Regions from separate parts of the Streptomyces sp. NPDC101181 genome, predicted to be linked through region 3. Evidence: riboswitches for the same ligand, from Rfam matches in the RefSeq annotation. Region 3 holds a riboswitch; each other region holds the start of a gene.
The links. Region 3 has a riboswitch for thiamine pyrophosphate ahead of thiO (glycine oxidase ThiO). Riboswitches for the same ligand answer to the same signal wherever they lie in the genome.

Region 1 (5,402 bases), on a different contig from region 3:
CCACCGAGTACGAGCACTACGTCCAGGCGCGCGGCGAACTGCGCGGCGCGTCCGCCTCCGACGAGGCGGACGACGACTCGCTCCCCGCGGGGGCGGCGAGCGGTACGGCCCTGTCGGGCGCCGGGATAGGCGCGGTCATCACGGTGCTGACGCCGCTGCTGGCGGGCACCGCGGCGGTCATCTTCCTGCTCGTGGGCTATCTGCTGAAGGCGGTCAGCCCGTCCATGGCCTTCGGCGGCTCGATGGTCGCGGCCGGGTGGTTCTTCGCGGCGGTCGCCGCCGCCGCGATTCTGGTCGCCGCCGTCGGGCTGCTCGTCACCGCGCTCCGCAACGGGGCGACGTCTCTGGCCGCCGAGACGGCGGAGCAGGAGCTTCCGGAGGAGGTCGCGCGGGCCCGGGAGGCCTGGCGGCACGCACTGCTGGAGCGCGGCATCCTGCCGTTCCTGCGGGACGCCCTGGCCGACCCGACGGCGGGTCCCGCCGCGCGGACTCCGCACCGCTCGCCGGGACGCATCCCGAAGGTCGGCTACAGCAGGCCGGACTTCTCCGGTCCGGGCGACGGCCCCGCCGCGGGCCCCCGGCCGACCTTCACCAGCCCCGACTTCACCAGCCCGGACTTCGGCGGCCCCGAACACCAGCCGGACTGAACGGGACCGCGCGCCCCCCACCGGGCCGAGCCTCGTGGGCAACCTCCAGGCTGGACCGCGCTCCTCCGGGCCGGACCGCGTGCCCCCGGGGTGCGGCCCGCCCTCCCCCGGACACACCGCGGGCCGGGGCGGCGGATGCCGCGCCCGGCCCGGGGAACGCTGCGGAGCGACCGGAGCGGGTGGATCAGCCGAACTGCGAAGCGTGCTTCGGGTTGACGCCGTGCTCGTTGTGCCCCGGGGTGCTCCGGGTGCTCCGGGTGCTCCGGGTTGCCCTCCGGACCCCGGAGGGCGCCCCTGCGCACGTCAGTCGGCGATGGGCAGATAGACGCGGTTGCCCGCGGCCGCGAACTCCTTCGACTTCTCGGCCATGCCCTCCTCGATCTCCTCCTGCGAGCCGCCGTGCTGACGGCGGATGTCCTGGGAGATCTTCATCGAGCAGAACTTCGGCCCGCACATCGAGCAGAAGTGCGCCGTCTTCGCCGGCTCGGCGGGCAGCGTCTCGTCGTGGAACTCCCGGGCCGTGTCCGGGTCGAGGGCCAGGTTGAACTGGTCCTCCCACCGGAACTCGAACCGCGCGTCCGAGAGCGCGTCGTCCCAATCCTGAGCGTCCGGGTGCCCCTTGGCGAGGTCGGCCGCGTGGGCGGCGATCTTGTAGGTGATGACACCCGTCTTCACGTCGTCCCGGTCGGGCAGCCCCAGATGCTCCTTGGGCGTGACGTAGCAGAGCATCGCCGTGCCCCACCACGCGATCATCGCGGCGCCGATGCCGGAGGTGATGTGGTCGTAGCCGGGCGCGACATCAGTGGTCAGCGGGCCGAGCGTGTAGAACGGGGCCTCCTCGCAGATCTCCTGCTGGAGGTCGATGTTCTCCTTGATCTTGTGCATCGGGACGTGCCCGGGGCCTTCGATCATCGTCTGCACCCCGGACCGCTTGGCGATCGTGTTCAGCTCGCCGAGCGTGCGCAGTTCGGCGAACTGCGCCTCGTCGTTGGCGTCCGCGATCGACCCGGGACGCAGCCCGTCACCGAGCGAGTAGGTGACGTCGTACGCCGCGAGGATCTCGCACAGCTCCTCGAAGTGCTCGTAGAGGAACGACTCCTTGTGGTGCGCCAGGCACCAGGCCGCCATGATCGACCCGCCGCGCGAGACGATCCCGGTCTTGCGACGGGCCGTCAGCGGGACGTAGGACAGGCGCACTCCGGCGTGCACCGTCATGTAGTCCACGCCCTGCTCGGCCTGTTCGATGACGGTGTCCTTGTAGATCTCCCAGCTCAGCTCCTCGGCCCGGCCGTCGACCTTCTCCAGGGCCTGGTAGAGCGGGACGGTGCCGATCGGCACGGGGGAGTTGCGCAGCACCCACTCGCGGGTGGTGTGGATGTTGCGGCCGGTGGACAGGTCCATGACCGTGTCGGCGCCCCACCGGGTCGCCCAGGTCATCTTGTCCACCTCCTCCTCGATGGAGGAGGTGACGGCCGAGTTGCCGATGTTGGCGTTGACCTTCACCAGGAACCGCTTGCCGATGATCATCGGCTCGATCTCGGGGTGGTTGACGTTGGCGGGCAGCACCGCCCGCCCCGCCGCGATCTCCTCCCGTACGACCTCGGGCTCGACGTTCTCCCGGATCGCGACGTACTCCATTTCCGGGGTGATCTCCCCGCGCCGGGCGTACGCGAGCTGGGTGACGGGGCGTCCGTCGCGGCTGCGCCGGGGCTGGCGCGGGCGGCCGGGGAAGACCGCGTCGAGGTTGCGCAGTCCGCCGCGCGGCGAGGTGTGCCTGACCCCGTCGTCCTCGGGGCGGACCGGGCGTCCCGCGTACTCCTCGGTGTCGCCGCGGGCGATGATCCAGTTCTCCCGCAGGGCCGCGAGACCCCGGCGGACGTCGGTGTCGACGGAGATGTCGGTGTACGGCCCCGAGGTGTCGTACAGCGTCACGTGGCGGCCGTTGGTGAGGTGCACCTGGCGGACCGGCACCCTCAGGTCCGGGCGCGAGCCCTGGACGTACCCCTTGTGCCAGCCGATGGACTTCCCGGCCTCGTCGCCCAGGTTCTCGGCGTGCTCTTTCGAGGCAGGCGTGCGTGCGTCCGATGTGGTCATGAGACCTACTCCCTACGCCGGCATTACCCGGTAACAGGTTCGGCGGTCGGCGCAGCCGTGTCCCGTACGGATGTACGGCGATCAGCGCCCTCTCAGCCCGGTGCTCCGAGCTCCCGCGTGTGCAAAGGTGCCTCCACGCTAGCGTCCTTTCCGGCGAGCTGACCAGAGGGCCCTCCCGTTCTTGCGATGATCGCTCCGTGACCTCTCCCCAGAGCGACCCCGCACCCCAGCCGCCCCAGGGCCCCCCGCACGGCCACTCCCACGGGCACGCACACAGCCACGGCCCGGCCGCCCCGGTCTCCCAGCACCTGCGCAAGGTGATCGCCGCGGTGCTGATCCCGTTCGCGACGGCGGTCGTCGTCGGCCTGATCGCGCTCTGGCCCGGCGGCGCCCCCGAGCACGAGCGCACCGGTGTCGGCTTCGACCGGCAGACCCAGGACGGCCGGGTCGTCCAGGTCGTCAAGGTGGACTGCGCCGACGTCAACGCCGCGCAGGTGCCCCCGACCGGCGACACCTCCACGCCCTCGGGCCGGGAAGCGGTCAACGAACAGGAGGGGGAGTGCGCGAAGGCCACGGTCGAGGTGACCACCGGGCCGGACAAGGGCCGCGAGTTCGTGGAGGTGGTCCAGCCGGACGCGCCGCGCCAGCTCAGCGAGGGCCAGGGCGTGGTCGTGGCGTACGCCCCCGACGCGCCGCGCGACCTCCAGTACTCGGTGACCGACGTGGACCGGAAGGTTCCGCTGGCACTGCTGGCCGGGATCTTCGCGCTGGCGGTGGTGGTGGTGGGGCGGATGCGCGGCGTGATGGCGCTGGTGGCGCTCGCCGTGTCGTTCGCCGTGCTGACCCTGTTCATCCTGCCGGCGATCCTGCAAGGATCGAACCCGCTGGTGGTGGCGGTGATCGGGGCCAGCGCGATCATGCTGGCGGCGCTCTACATGTGTCACGGGGTGACGGCCCGTACGTCCGTCGCGGTCATCGGCACGCTGATCTCGCTGCTGCTGATCGGCCTGCTGGGCTCCCTGTTCATCGGCTGGGCGAAGCTGAGCGGCAACACCGACGACAACACCGGGCTCATCCACGGTCTGTACCCGGACATCGACATGAGCGGTCTGCTGCTCGCGAGCGTCATCATCGGTTCGCTGGGGGTCCTGGACGATGTGACGGTCACCCAGACCTCCGCCGTCTGGGAACTCCACCAGGCCGACCCGGACATGGGGTGGAAGGGGCTCTACCGGGCGGGTATCCGGATCGGGCGGGACCACATCGCCTCGGTGGTCAACACCCTGGTACTGGCGTACGCGGGCGCGGCGCTGCCGCTGCTGCTGCTCTTCTCCATCGCCCAGAGCGGTGTGGGGACGGTCGCCAACAGTGAACTGATCGCCGAGGAGATCGTCCGGACGCTGGTCGGTTCGATCGGTCTGGTCGCCTCGGTGCCGGTGACCACGGTGCTCGCCGCGCTCGTGGTCTCCGCGGACCGTCCGGGCGGCGGCGCCGTCGCGGCCACGGCCGCCGCGCCCGCACGGTCAGGGAAGGGGCGCCGCCGCAAGAAGTGACGGACGGTCACCCGGCGTTCTGCTCCTCGGCGAGGATGCGGCCGAGCGCCTCCTCCAGGTTCTCGTCGAAGTCACCCAGCGTGTGCTCCTGACCGAGCGGCACCAGCTTGTCCGTCCGGTCGAGAAACGCCACCAGCGGTGCCGTACCCGCGCGGAACAACGCCCGGTCCTCGCCGACCTGAAGCCGGATGTGGACGTCTCCCAGCCCTTCCGGCTCGGTCGGCCCGATGTGCACATCTCCGTCGCCGCTCGGGCTGTTGAGCCCGTCCAGCAGCAGCTCGCGGCCGAATGCCCAGGTCACAGGGGCATCGCCGGGCAGGTGGAACGTCATCCGGATGGCGTACGGATCGCCGACCTCGTACCGGAGTTCCACCGGGATACGGAACGAGAGCTCCTCGGAGACGAGGAAGCTCATCATGACCTCTGCTTGGACCGACTCGCGCATCGTTCAACCCCGCGGTAGATGAAACTGGCCAGGAATGATCCCCCGTGGCCCTATTGACGCCATCGTGGTGCACGCGATAGCAGATCACAAGGAGTGATTTTTCAGATACTGATAGAGAACACGAACGAACGCAAGAGGCTGGCCACTTCGCCACGTAGTTGTTCGACTGCGGGCAGCAACCGCTCCTCCCGATCCAGGGGTACGGAAATGGCCATCGCCGCAATGGTGGCACCGGCTGTGACCGGAATCGCGGCACACACGGTCCCCAGGGTGTACTCCTGGCGTTCGATGACCGGTTCACCTCTGCGGAGCGTCCGCAGCCGCTCCAGAAGCGCCGCGCGATCTCGCACTGAGTAACGGGTGAGGGGGCGTACGGGGTGTCGGTCGAGGTGGTCCTCGCGTGCTTTCTCGTCGAGTTGGGCGAGCAAGCACTGGCCGATCGCGTGCGCGTGACCGGTCTCGCGGAAGGAGGCCCACTCCTCCGCCGCGGGGGCGTCGGGGACATCCGCGACCGCGATGACCTCGATCTCACCGTCGCAGTAGACGGCGCAGTACACGGGGACGCCGATGATGTCCCGCCAGTGGCCGAGGGAGTCGGCGACGGAAGCGGGACGGTCCCCCGTCTCCGGGACGGCCCGGCTCCTGAGCCCCGGGGCCGCGGTC
Region 2 (5,402 bases), on a different contig from region 3:
GGAAGACCATCAGCGCGGCGGCCGCGACGGCGGGGGCGAGGGCGGGCAGCGTCACCCGGCGGAACGCGGCGAGCCTTCCGGCTCCCAGCACCCGGGCGGCCTCCTCCTGGCGCGGGTCCAGCTGCGACCAGAGCCCGCCCACGGTGCGGACGACCACGGCGTAGTTGAAGAAGACGTGGGCCAGCAGGATCGCCCACACGGTGGTGTCGAGGCGGACGCCCCAGAGCTCGTCCAGGAGCCCGCCGCGCCCCAGCAGCGCCAGGAACGCGGTGCCGACGACGACGGTCGGCAGCACGAACGGCACCGTGACGACGGCTCGCAGGACCTGTTTGCCCGGGAAGTCGAACCGGGCGAAGACATACGCCCCGGGCAGCGCGATCAGCAGGGTGAGCGCGGTCGAGGCGAGGGCCTGCCAGGCGGTGAACCAGAGGACGTCGAGGATGTCCGGGCGGCCCAGCACCTCGCCGATCCGCCCGAACTGCCAGACACCGTCCGCCTTCACCCCGCGTCCGACGATCGCGGACACGGGGTAGGCGAAGAACACGGCGAAGAACGCGACGGGCACGGTCATCAGGCCGAGCCGCACCGCGGCCCCGCGTCGCCCGGCGCCCCGGCGGGACCGGGCGGGGGTCCTGCCGGGGTCTGCCTCGGGCCCTACTTCAGGACGAGCGACTGCCACGACTGGATCCACTGCTCACGGTTGGCGGAGATCTTCTCGGGCGTGACGGTGGGGGGCGTGCCGACCTTCTCGCCGAACTTCGTGAAGAGTTCGGGCAGTGCCGCGTCCGTGACGACGGGGTTCACGAACATGGTCAGCGGCATGTCCTCCTGGAAGGACGTGCCGAGCAGGAAGTCCAGCAGGGCCTTGCCGCCCTTCTCGTTCTTCGCCCCGGTCAGCAGCCCGGCGTACTCGGTCTGCCGGAAGCAGGTGCCGGTGGCAACCCCGGTGGGGGCCTCCTCGGGCTGCGGGTCCGCGTACAGCACCTCGACGGGCGGGCTGGAGGCGTAGGAGACGACGAGCGGCCGGTCCGCCTTCGCCTTCCTGCCGCCCGCGGAGCCGGAGAACTCCTCGTTGTACGCCTGCTCCCAGCCGTCGACGACCTTCACGCCGTTGGCCTTGAGCTTCTTCCAGTAGTCCTGGTAGCCCCCCTCGCCCTGGGTGGCGATGGTGCCGAGGAGGAAGCCGAGGCCGGGCGAGGAGCTGGCGGCGTTCTCCACGACGAGGAGGTCGCGGTACGCGGGCTTCAGCAGGTCCTCGAAGGTGCGCGGCGGCGCGAGCTTCTTGTCGGTGAAGTACTTCTTGTCGTAGTTGACGCAGATGTCACCGGTGTCGACGGGCGTCACCCGGTGCTTCCCGTCCCGCTGGGTGCCCTGGGCGACCCGGTCCAGGCCCTTGGCCTCATACGCGGTGAAGAGCCCGTTGTCGAGGGCGCGGGAGAGCAGGGTGTTGTCCACCCCGAAGAAGACGTCGCCGCGCGGGGAGCCCTTGGTCAGGATCTCCTGGTTGAGCGCGGCCCCCGCGTCACCGCTCTTGAGGACCTTGACGGTGTAGCCGGTCTCCTCGGTGAACTCCTTCAGCACCTTGTCCGAGGCGTTGAAGGAGTCGTGGCTGACCAGGGTGACGGTCCTGGATCCGCCGTCCCCGGACGAGCCCGAGCCGTCGTCGGAGCCGCCGCAGCCCGCGAGCGCGGTGACGCCGAGCACCGCGGCGAGCGCCGTCGCCGCGTATCTCGTGGTGGTGTTCATGTGATCCTCCTGGGGGTGGCCAGGAAGAGACGCGGCCCCGCCCGCCGCCGGAGACGTACCGGAAGCGGGCAGGGCGCAACAGCTTGAGTAAGGTCCGAACTTCCTACCCGGAATGACCCGGGCGAGGTTCAGAGGGTCTGCGGCCAACCTGTCCTTGGTGCCGCACTCTCAGCGCTGTGGCGCTCCCCTGTCGGAATATGCAGTTGATTCCCGGCCCAGGCTACACCGGCGGTTTCCGGCCGCCCCGCGGCACCGGCCGTTCCCCTGGGCGGCCGCCTCGGGACCTGCCCGGGACGGGGTGCCGGGGCAGCCGCCCCGGGGAGCGGTCCGGGCAGCCGTGCCGGGGAACGGTCCGGGCTGGGGGCCCGTCCGGGCAGCCGTCCCGGCTAGCGTTCGGAGGCCGCGAGCTGTCCGCAGGCCCCGTCGATCTCCTGACCGCGGGTGTCGCGGACGGTGACGGGCACGCCGTGGGCCGCGATGGCCTCGACGAACGCCTTCTCGTCCTCGGGGCGCGAGGCGGTCCACCGGGAGCCGGGGGTGGGGTTCAGCGGGATGAGGTTGACGTGCACCCGCTTGCCCTTGAGGAGCCTGCCGAGCAGATCACCGCGCCAGGCCTGGTCGTTGATGTCCCGGATCAGGGCGTACTCGATGGAGACGCGGCGGCCGGACTTCTCCGCGTACTCCCACGCGGCGTCCAGGACCTCGCGGACCTTCCACCGGGTGTTGACGGGGACCAGGGTGTCGCGCAGTTCGTCGTCCGGGGCGTGCAGCGAGACGGCGAGGCGGCACTTGAAGCCCTCGTCGGCGAAGCGCAGCATGGCCGGGACGAGGCCCACCGTGGAAACGGTGATCCCGCGCTGCGAGAGCCCGAGGCCGTCCGGCTCGGGGTCGGTGAGGCGGCGGATGGCGCCGACGACCCGCTTGTAGTTGGCGAGCGGCTCGCCCATGCCCATGAAGACGATGTTGGAGAGCCGCGCGGGGCCGCCCGGCACCTCTCCGTCGCGCAGGGCCCGCATACCGTCGACGATCTGGTGCACGATCTCGGCGGTCGACAGATTCCGGTCGAGTCCGGCCTGTCCGGTGGCGCAGAAGGGGCAGTTCATCCCGCAGCCGGCCTGCGAGGAGATGCACATGGTGACGCGGTCCGGATAGCGCATCAGGACGGACTCGACGAGGGTGCCGTCGTGCAGCTTCCACAGGGTCTTACGGGTGGTGTCGTCGTCGCAGCTGATGTGCCGGATCACCGACATCAGCTCGGGGAACAGCGCCTCGGCGAGCTTGTCCCGCGACCCGGCGGGAATGTTGCTCCACTGGGCCGGGTCGTGGGTGTACCGCGCGAAGTAGTGCTGCGAGAGCTGCTGGGCGCGGAACGGCTTCTCGCCGGTCTCGGCGACCGCTTCCTTGCGCTCGGCGGGCGTGAGGTCGGCGAGATGCCGCGGCGGCTTCTTGGCTCCGCGGGGCGCGACGAAAGTGAGTTCTCCGGGCTTAGGCATGGTTCATCCAGTGTCGCAGAAAGCGGAGTGAGGGCCCGCCGCCCTGTGGACAACGTGCCCTCACTCGTGAAAGTCGCAGGTGGGACGGTACGCGTTCGAGTCCGCGGCTCAGCCGACGCCGACGAAGAGCACCATCAGCAGCCACACCACCGGTGCGGTGGGCAGCAGCGAGTCCAGCCGGTCCATGATGCCGCCGTGACCGGGCAGCAGGGTTCCCATGTCCTTGATGCCGAGGTCCCGCTTGATCATCGATTCGCCGAGATCACCGAGGGTGGCACTGGCCGCGACCGCGAGGCCCACGAGCAGCCCCTGCCACCAGGCGCCGCCGTCGATCAGGAACTCCATGCACAGCGCACCGCCGGTCATCGCGAAGACGACCGCGCCCAGCAGGCCCTCCCGGGTCTTGCCGGGGCTGATGCGGGGGGCCAGCTTGTGCTTGCCGAAGCGCCAGCCGACCGCGTACGCCCCGGTGTCGCTGACCACGGTGAGGACGAGGAACGTCAGGACCCGCCAGGGCCCGTCGTCCGCCGCCAGCATCAGGGCGACGAAGGTGGCCAGGAAGGGGACGTAGAACGCCGCGAACACCCCGGCCGTGACGTCCTTCAGATAGCCGTCGGGCGGTTCGGTCATCCGCCAGACCAGCACCGCGAGGGCGGTCAGGGCCATCGCGACCCACGCCCCCTCCGCGCCCCGGGCGTACCCGGCGACGACCATCGCGGCACCGCCGACGGCCAGCGGGACGAGGGGCGCCCTGATGCCCTTGCGCTCCTTGAGGCGGGAGGTGAGCTCCCAGAGGCCGACGACGACAGCGACCGCTATCACACCGATGAAGACGGCTTTCACGATGAACAGCGAGGCGACGATGACGGCGCCGAGACCCACGCCGACCCCTATGGCGGCGCGCAGATCACGCCCCGCGCGCTTCTTCTGCGGCGGGGGCGGCAGCGGGGTGGACATGGGCTCCTGCGGCATCTCGTCACGGAACAGGGGGCCGCCGACAAGAGCGGCGTCCCTGTCCCGGTCGTCGCGGTCGACTGCTCCGTCTCCACCTGCGTCGGGAGCGTCCGGCACGTTGGGCATGGGCCGAGTCTGCTGGGCGTCATGCACATCGTGGGCAGGACCCGCCGGGGCAGCCCTCATCTCGGGCGTGCCCCAGTAACCGGCTCCTTGCGGGGCGCCCCAGGAAGAGTCGTTCATCAGACTTCGAGCAGCTCGGCTTCCTTGTGCTTGAGCAGCTCGTCCACCTGCGCGACGTACTTCGCGGTGGTGTCGTCGAGCTCCTTCTCGGCGCGGCGCACCTCGTCCTCGCCGGACTCCTTGTCCTTGACGAGCTTGTCGAGGGTCTCCTTGGCCTTGCGGCGGATGGAGCGGATCGAGATCTTGGAGTCCTCGGCCTTGCCCTTGGCGACCTTGATGTACTCCTTGCGGCGGTCCTGGGTCAGCTCGGGGAAGGTGACCCGGATGATGTTGCCGTCGTTGCTCGGGTTGACGCCGAGGTCGGAGTCGCGGATCGCCTGCTCGATGTTGCGCAGCGCGGTCTTGTCGAACGGCGTCACCACGGCCATCCGCGGCTCGGGCACCGAGAACGAGGCCAGCTGGTTGATCGGGGTCAGCGCGCCGTAGTAGTCGGCGACGATCTTGTTGAACATCGCCGGGTGCGCGCGGCCGGTACGGATCGCGGCGAAGTCCTCTTTCGCGACGACGACGGCCTTCTCCATCTTCTCCTCGGCCTCGAGGAGGGTTTCTTCGATCACCACGTGCTCCTGCGTGTCTCGGGCGGGCCCGGCATCGTCATCGTCGGGCCCTGCGGGTCCTGCGTCGCGTCCTCACCTGCACGGTGTCCCACCGGGCAGGCCGTTGTCCATCCTGGGGGGCCGTCAGGCCCGGGTGCTCGCGTCGCTCACAAGCGTGCCGATCTTCTCACCCTTGACCGCGCGAGCGATATTGCCCAGTGCGGTCAGCTCGAAGACCAGGATCGGCAGCTGGTTGTCACGGCAGAGCGTGATGGCGGTGGCGTCGGCGACCTTCAGGTTGCGGGCGATGACCTCGCCGTACTCCAGGGCGTCGAACTTCACCGCGTCGGGGTTGGCCTTCGGGTCGGAGTCGTAGACCCCGTCCACGCCGTTCTTCCCCATGAGCAGCGCCTCGGCGTCGATCTCCAGG
Region 3 (5,402 bases):
ACCAGCGCGCCCTCGCGCAGCCAGCACACCGACCAGGCGGCGTCGTCCCCGTCGCCGCGCCACAGCAGGGTGTCGGCGTCCGTGTGGTGGCCCGCGTACTGCACGAAGCGGCCGAACTGCTCGGACCAGAAGTACGGGACGGGGTCGTGGACGGGCATCGGTTCGCCGGTCCCGGCGGCGAGGATCGCGGCGGCCACGGTGCGCGGGCCCTGGAGGGCGTTGTCCCAGTGGTGGACCAGCAGGCGGGTCCCGTAGCGGGCGGAGGGGAAGGAGGCGCAGTCGCCGACCGCGTAGACATCGGGCAGCGAGGTGCGCAGCGCGCTGTCGGCGAGGACCGAGCCGTCCGGGCCGAGCGCGACCCCGGACCCGGCGAGCCACCCGGTGGCGGGGCGGGCGCCGATGCCGACGACCACGGCCCCGGCGGGCAGGGTCCGGCCGTCGGCGAGGACCACGGCCCCCTCCTCGACACGGTTCACCCGGACGCCGGTGAGGAGTTCGGCGCCGCTCTGGGCGTACCAGTGGGCCATGGGCGCGGCCACCTCGGCGGGCAGGGCGCCCGCGAGCGGGCGGGCGGCGGCCTCGACGACGGTGACCGCGCACCCCGCGGCGCGGGCGGCGGTGGCGAACTCCGCGCCGATCCAGCCCGCCCCGACGACGACCACGTCGTCCTGCCGGTCCAGGACGGGCCGCAGCCGGGCGGCGTCGTCGAGGGTGCGCAGCAGATGGACACCGGGCACGCCGTCGGCGCCGGGCAGGGTGACGGGCTCCGCGCCGGTCGCGAGGACCAGGACGTCGTAGGGGACGGGGCCCCGCGCGGTGTCCAGGACGCGGTCGGCGGCGCGCAGGGCGGTGACCTCCAGGCCGAGGCGCAGGGTGATGTCCAGGGCCGCGAAGTCGATGTCGAAGGCGGAGTCCCCGGCCTCGCCGAGCAGCACCGCCTTGGACAGCGGCGGGCGGTCGTAGGGCTGGTGGGGCTCGGCGCCGATCAGGGTGACGGGTCCGGTGAAGCCCGCCTCCCGCAGGGCCACGGCGCTCTGGACGCCCGCCATGCCCGCTCCGACGATCACCACGTCGCGGGCCGGGCTCTTCTCCGTCTGCTGCTCGCTCACCCGTCCACCTTAATCACCTGACATACCGTCAGGAATGGGTCTCCTCCACCACGCTCGTCCCGCTGCCCTCCTGGGACTCCCACGCCCAGCGCTCCTCCAGCCGCACCCGGCCGTCCGGCAGACCGACGACGGTGGAGACGCAGTGCCCGGACGAGGTCGTCCCGTCCCGCGTGAGCTGGACGTAACGGAAGTCGAGCACGTCGCCCTCGCGGGTGCCGACGAGGTGGCCGCGTTCCACGTCGCCGCCCGCGTACTCGGCCCAGATCCGGCCCTCCCGCTCGTGGTACGAGAAGCGGGTGCGGGTGCCGACCTGGCCCGGGGTCTGGTCGGCGACGGGGGAGAGGACGAGTCCGTCGAGCGAACGGGCCATGACGGCTGCTCCCCTACTGGGCTGTGGGCGGGTGGGTCTAGGCTGCACGGTAGAACACTCGCGGGAGCCCGGACGCACCGGGCTGAGAGGGAGGCTGGACGGCCTCCGACCGTACGAACCTGCTCCGGGTCATGCCGGCGAAGGGAGGGGCTGGAGACGTATGCCTGCCATCAGCGGCGCCTCACGCGCCCCGGGGAGAGCCCCGGGGTCCGACGTCCTCGTCATCGGGGGCGGCGTCATCGGCCTGGTCACCGCCTGGCGGGCCGCCCAGCGCGGGGCGGCCGTCACCGTGGCCGACCCCGAGCCGGGCGGCGGGGCCGCCCAGGTCGCGGCGGGCATGCTCGCCGCCGTCACCGAGCTGCACTACGGCGAGGAGACGCTGCTCGGCCTCAACCTCGCCTCCGCCGCCCGCTTCCCGGCGTTCGTGGCCGAGCTGGAGGAGGCGAGCGGCCGGGACACCGGGTTCCGGGCCTGCGGCACCCTCGCCGTCGCGCTGGACGCCGACGACCGGGCGCATCTGCGCGAGCTGCACGCCCTCCAGGAGCGCGCGGGCCTGGAGTCGGTCTGGCTGAACGGCCGGGAGTGCCGCCGTCTGGAGCCGATGCTCGCCCCCGGCGTCCGAGGCGGACTGCGGGTCGACGGCGACCACCAGGTGGACCCCCGCCGTCTGTCCGCGGCCCTGCTGACCGCGTGCGAACGGGCCGGGGTGGTCTTCCGCCGGGCGACCGCCGAGCGGCTCACGGTGTCCGGCGGCCGGGCCGCCGGGGCCGCGCTCGGCGACGACACAGACTGCGCGGCCGATCAGGTGGTGCTCGCAGCGGGCAGCCTCAGCGGCCGCCTCGCGGGGCTCCCGCCGGACGTCGTGCCGCCGGTCCGCCCGGTCAAGGGCCAGGTGCTCCGGCTCACCGTGCCCCCGGCGTACGCCCCCTTCCTCAGCCGCACCGTGCGCGCCGTGGTCCGCGGTGGTCACCTCTACCTCGTCCCCCGCGAGAACGGCGAGCTGGTCGTCGGCGCCACCAGCGAGGAGATGGGCTGGGACACCACGGTGACCGCGGGCGGGGTGTACGAACTGCTGCGCGACGCCCACGAGCTGGTCCCCGGGATCACCGAGCTGCCGCTCACCGAGACCCGGGCCGGTCTGCGCCCCGCCTCCCCCGACAACGCGCCGCTCCTCGGCCCCACCGCCCTGCCCGGTCTCCTGCTCGCCACCGGCCACCACCGCAACGGCGTCCTGCTGACCCCTCTCACCGGCGACGCCCTGGCCGAGGCCCTGGCCACCGGCGAGCTGCCCGAGGTGGCCCGCCCCTTCACCCCCGGCCGCTTCGAGCCCACCGCCCCCGCACCCCAGGAGCAGCCCGTATGACCCCGCAGTCCACCGGACCGGAATCCACCGCCGCCACCGTTTCCGTATCGGTGAACGGCGAGGCGCGCGCCGTCCCCGCCGGGACCGCCCTGGACACCCTCGTCGCCACCCTGACCCCGGCCCGCTCCGGGGTCGCCGCCGCCGTCAACGAGAGCGTGATCCCGCGCGGCGAGTGGGCAACGACCCCGCTCGGCGAGGGCGACCGTGTCGAAGTGCTCACCGCCGTGCAGGGAGGCTGACCATGTCCGACGACGTCTTCACGCTGGGACCGGCCACCTTCGGCTCCCGGCTCATCATGGGCACCGGCGGGGCGCCCAGCCTGGAGGTGCTGGAGCGTTCGCTGATCGCCTCGGGGACCGAGCTGACCACGGTCGCGATGCGGCGGCTCGACCCGACCGTGCAGGGGTCGGTCCTCTCGGTGCTGGAGCGGCTCTCCATCCGGGTCCTGCCGAACACGGCGGGCTGCTTCACCGCGGGCGAGGCGGTCCTGACCGCCCGGCTGGCCCGGGAGGCGCTGGGCACCGACTGGGTGAAGCTGGAGGTGGTGGCCGACGAGCGGACCCTGCTGCCCGACCCCGTCGAACTGCTGGACGCGGCGGAGATCCTGGTCGACGACGGGTTCACCGTGCTGCCCTACACCAACGACGACCCTGTGCTGGCACGGAAGCTGGAGGACGTGGGGTGCGCGGCGGTCATGCCGCTGGGCTCCCCCATCGGCTCCGGGCTCGGCATCCGCAACCCGCACAACTTCGCGCTGATCATCGAGCGGGCCGGGGTGCCGGTGATCCTCGACGCCGGGGCCGGGACGGCCTCGGACGCGGCGCAGGCGATGGAGCTGGGCTGCGCGGCGGTGATGCTGGCCTCGGCGGTGACCCGGGCGCAGGAGCCGGAGCTGATGGCAGGTGCGATGCGTCACGCGGTGGAGGGCGGCCGGCTCGCGTACCGGGCGGGGCGGATTCCGCGCCGCCACTTCGCCGAGCCCTCCTCACCGCGGGCCGGGCGGGCGGTCCTGGATCCGGAGCGCCCGGCGTTCTGAGGCCTCCCCCGCCCCCAGCTGGGACGTGTACCTGTCACGGATCGGCTCCAGAACGGCACCGGGAGTGCCCCGGCCCGCCCGCGCTGCCGGGGGCGGCTCGTAGAATCTCCAGGTGGACACGACCCTCCAAGACCCTCTCGTCGGGCAGCTGCTCGACGGCCGGTATCGCATAGAGGCGCGCATCGCCGTCGGCGGGATGGCCACGGTCTACCGGGCCGTGGACACCCGTCTGGACCGGGTGCTCGCCGTCAAGGTGATGCACCCGGCGCTCGCCGTCGACGTCTCGTTCGTCGAGCGCTTCATCCGCGAGGCCAAGTCGGTGGCCCGCCTGGCCCACCCCAACGTCGTCGCGGTCTTCGACCAGGGCGCCCAGGGCGCGTACGTCTATCTCGCGATGGAGTACGTCGCGGGCTGCACCCTGCGCGATGTGCTGCGCGAGCGCGGGGCGCTCAAGCCCCGGGCGGCCCTGGACATCCTGGAGCCGGTCCTCGCGGCGCTCGGCGCCGCGCACCGGGCGGGTTTCGTGCACCGCGACATGAAGCCGGAGAACGTCCTGATAGGGGACGACGGGCGGGTCAAGGTCGCCGACTTCGGCCTGGTCAGGGCGGTCGGCACGGCCACGGAAACCACCGGTTCGCTGCTGGGCACGGTGTCGTATCTGGCACCCGAGCAGATCGAGCACGGCTCGGCCGACACCCGCAGCGACGTGTACGCCTGCGGGGTCCTGCTGTACGAGATGCTGACCGGCGCCAAGCCGCACACCGGTGAGAACGCCGCCCAGGTGATCTACCAGCACCTCAACTCCGACGTCCCGGCCCCCTCGGCGGCCGTGCCGGGGCTCCCGGTGGCGCTGGACTCCCTGGTGGCGAGCGCGACCGCCCGCACCCCCGAGGTGCGCCCGCACGACGCGGTGCTGCTGCTGGCCGAAGCCCGGGAGGCCCGTGCCGCGCTGACCGAGGCCGAGCTGGACGCCCTGCCGCCGCGGGCGCTGTCGGAGGCGCACGACGGCGCGGACGACCGTACGAGCGTGATCGCGCGGGCCCTCCCGGCGGAGGGGCCCGGCGAGGACGGCGGAGTGCACCGCACCAGCCGCCTCCAGATGCCGCCCGCGGAGCCCGCGCGGCGGCGCGGGCCGCGCCGCCGCGGGCCGTTCGCCGGTCCGCACCGCAGACTGATCACCGTGCTCACCGCGGTGCTGCTCACCCTGGGCGTCGGGGCGGGCGTCTGGTACATCAGCTCCGGGCAGTTCACCCAGGTCCCCTCGCTGCTCGGGCAGACCCAGCAGGCCGCCGAGCAGCGGATCACGGACGCCGGGCTCGGGCTGAAGGGCGTGGAGCGGGTCTTCAGCGACACGGTCGAACGGGGCGAGGTCGTCAGCAGCGACCCCGCCCCGGGCGACCGCATCCGGGGCAACGGCTCGGTCCAGCTGGTCGTCTCGCGCGGCCCGGAGATCGTGCGGGTCCCCGATGTGGCGGGCGGCTCCCTCGCCGACGCCCGGCGCTCGCTGAAGGAGGTGGGCCTGGC

Region 1: linked by a shared signal. The riboswitch ahead of thiC (phosphomethylpyrimidine synthase ThiC) and the one ahead of thiO (glycine oxidase ThiO) in region 3 are both predicted to bind thiamine pyrophosphate.
Region 2: linked by a shared signal. The riboswitch ahead of ACIRRU_RS00365 (thiamine ABC transporter substrate binding subunit) and the one ahead of thiO (glycine oxidase ThiO) in region 3 are both predicted to bind thiamine pyrophosphate.

What each region holds. Positions count from the first base shown of each region.
Region 1 covers NZ_JBIWOX010000032.1:7,668-13,069, reverse strand. Annotated here, with positions in the region: gene ACIRRU_RS29715 (hypothetical protein) at 1-647, shown strand, start outside; gene thiC (phosphomethylpyrimidine synthase ThiC) at 951-2,741, opposite strand; TPP riboswitch at 2,734-2,868, opposite strand; gene ACIRRU_RS29705 (YibE/F family protein) at 2,939-4,294, shown strand; gene ACIRRU_RS29700 (SsgA family sporulation/cell division regulator) at 4,302-4,739, opposite strand; gene ACIRRU_RS29695 (IclR family transcriptional regulator) at 4,841-5,402, opposite strand, start outside.
Region 2 covers NZ_JBIWOX010000001.1:92,352-97,753, forward strand. Annotated here, with positions in the region: gene ACIRRU_RS00360 (ABC transporter permease) at 1-571, opposite strand, end outside; gene ACIRRU_RS00365 (thiamine ABC transporter substrate binding subunit) at 655-1,746, opposite strand; TPP riboswitch at 1,829-1,945, opposite strand; gene rlmN (23S rRNA (adenine(2503)-C(2))-methyltransferase RlmN) at 2,133-3,239, opposite strand; gene ACIRRU_RS00375 (phosphatidate cytidylyltransferase) at 3,348-4,436, opposite strand; gene frr (ribosome recycling factor) at 4,436-4,993, opposite strand; gene pyrH (UMP kinase) at 5,117-5,402, opposite strand, start outside.
Region 3 covers NZ_JBIWOX010000011.1:76,382-81,783, forward strand. Annotated here, with positions in the region: gene ACIRRU_RS17980 (NAD(P)/FAD-dependent oxidoreductase) at 1-1,109, opposite strand, end outside; gene ACIRRU_RS17985 (hypothetical protein) at 1,138-1,479, opposite strand; TPP riboswitch at 1,530-1,642, shown strand; gene thiO (glycine oxidase ThiO) at 1,640-2,842, shown strand; gene thiS (sulfur carrier protein ThiS) at 2,839-3,081, shown strand; gene ACIRRU_RS18000 (thiazole synthase) at 3,084-3,878, shown strand; gene pknB (Stk1 family PASTA domain-containing Ser/Thr kinase) at 3,991-5,402, shown strand, end outside.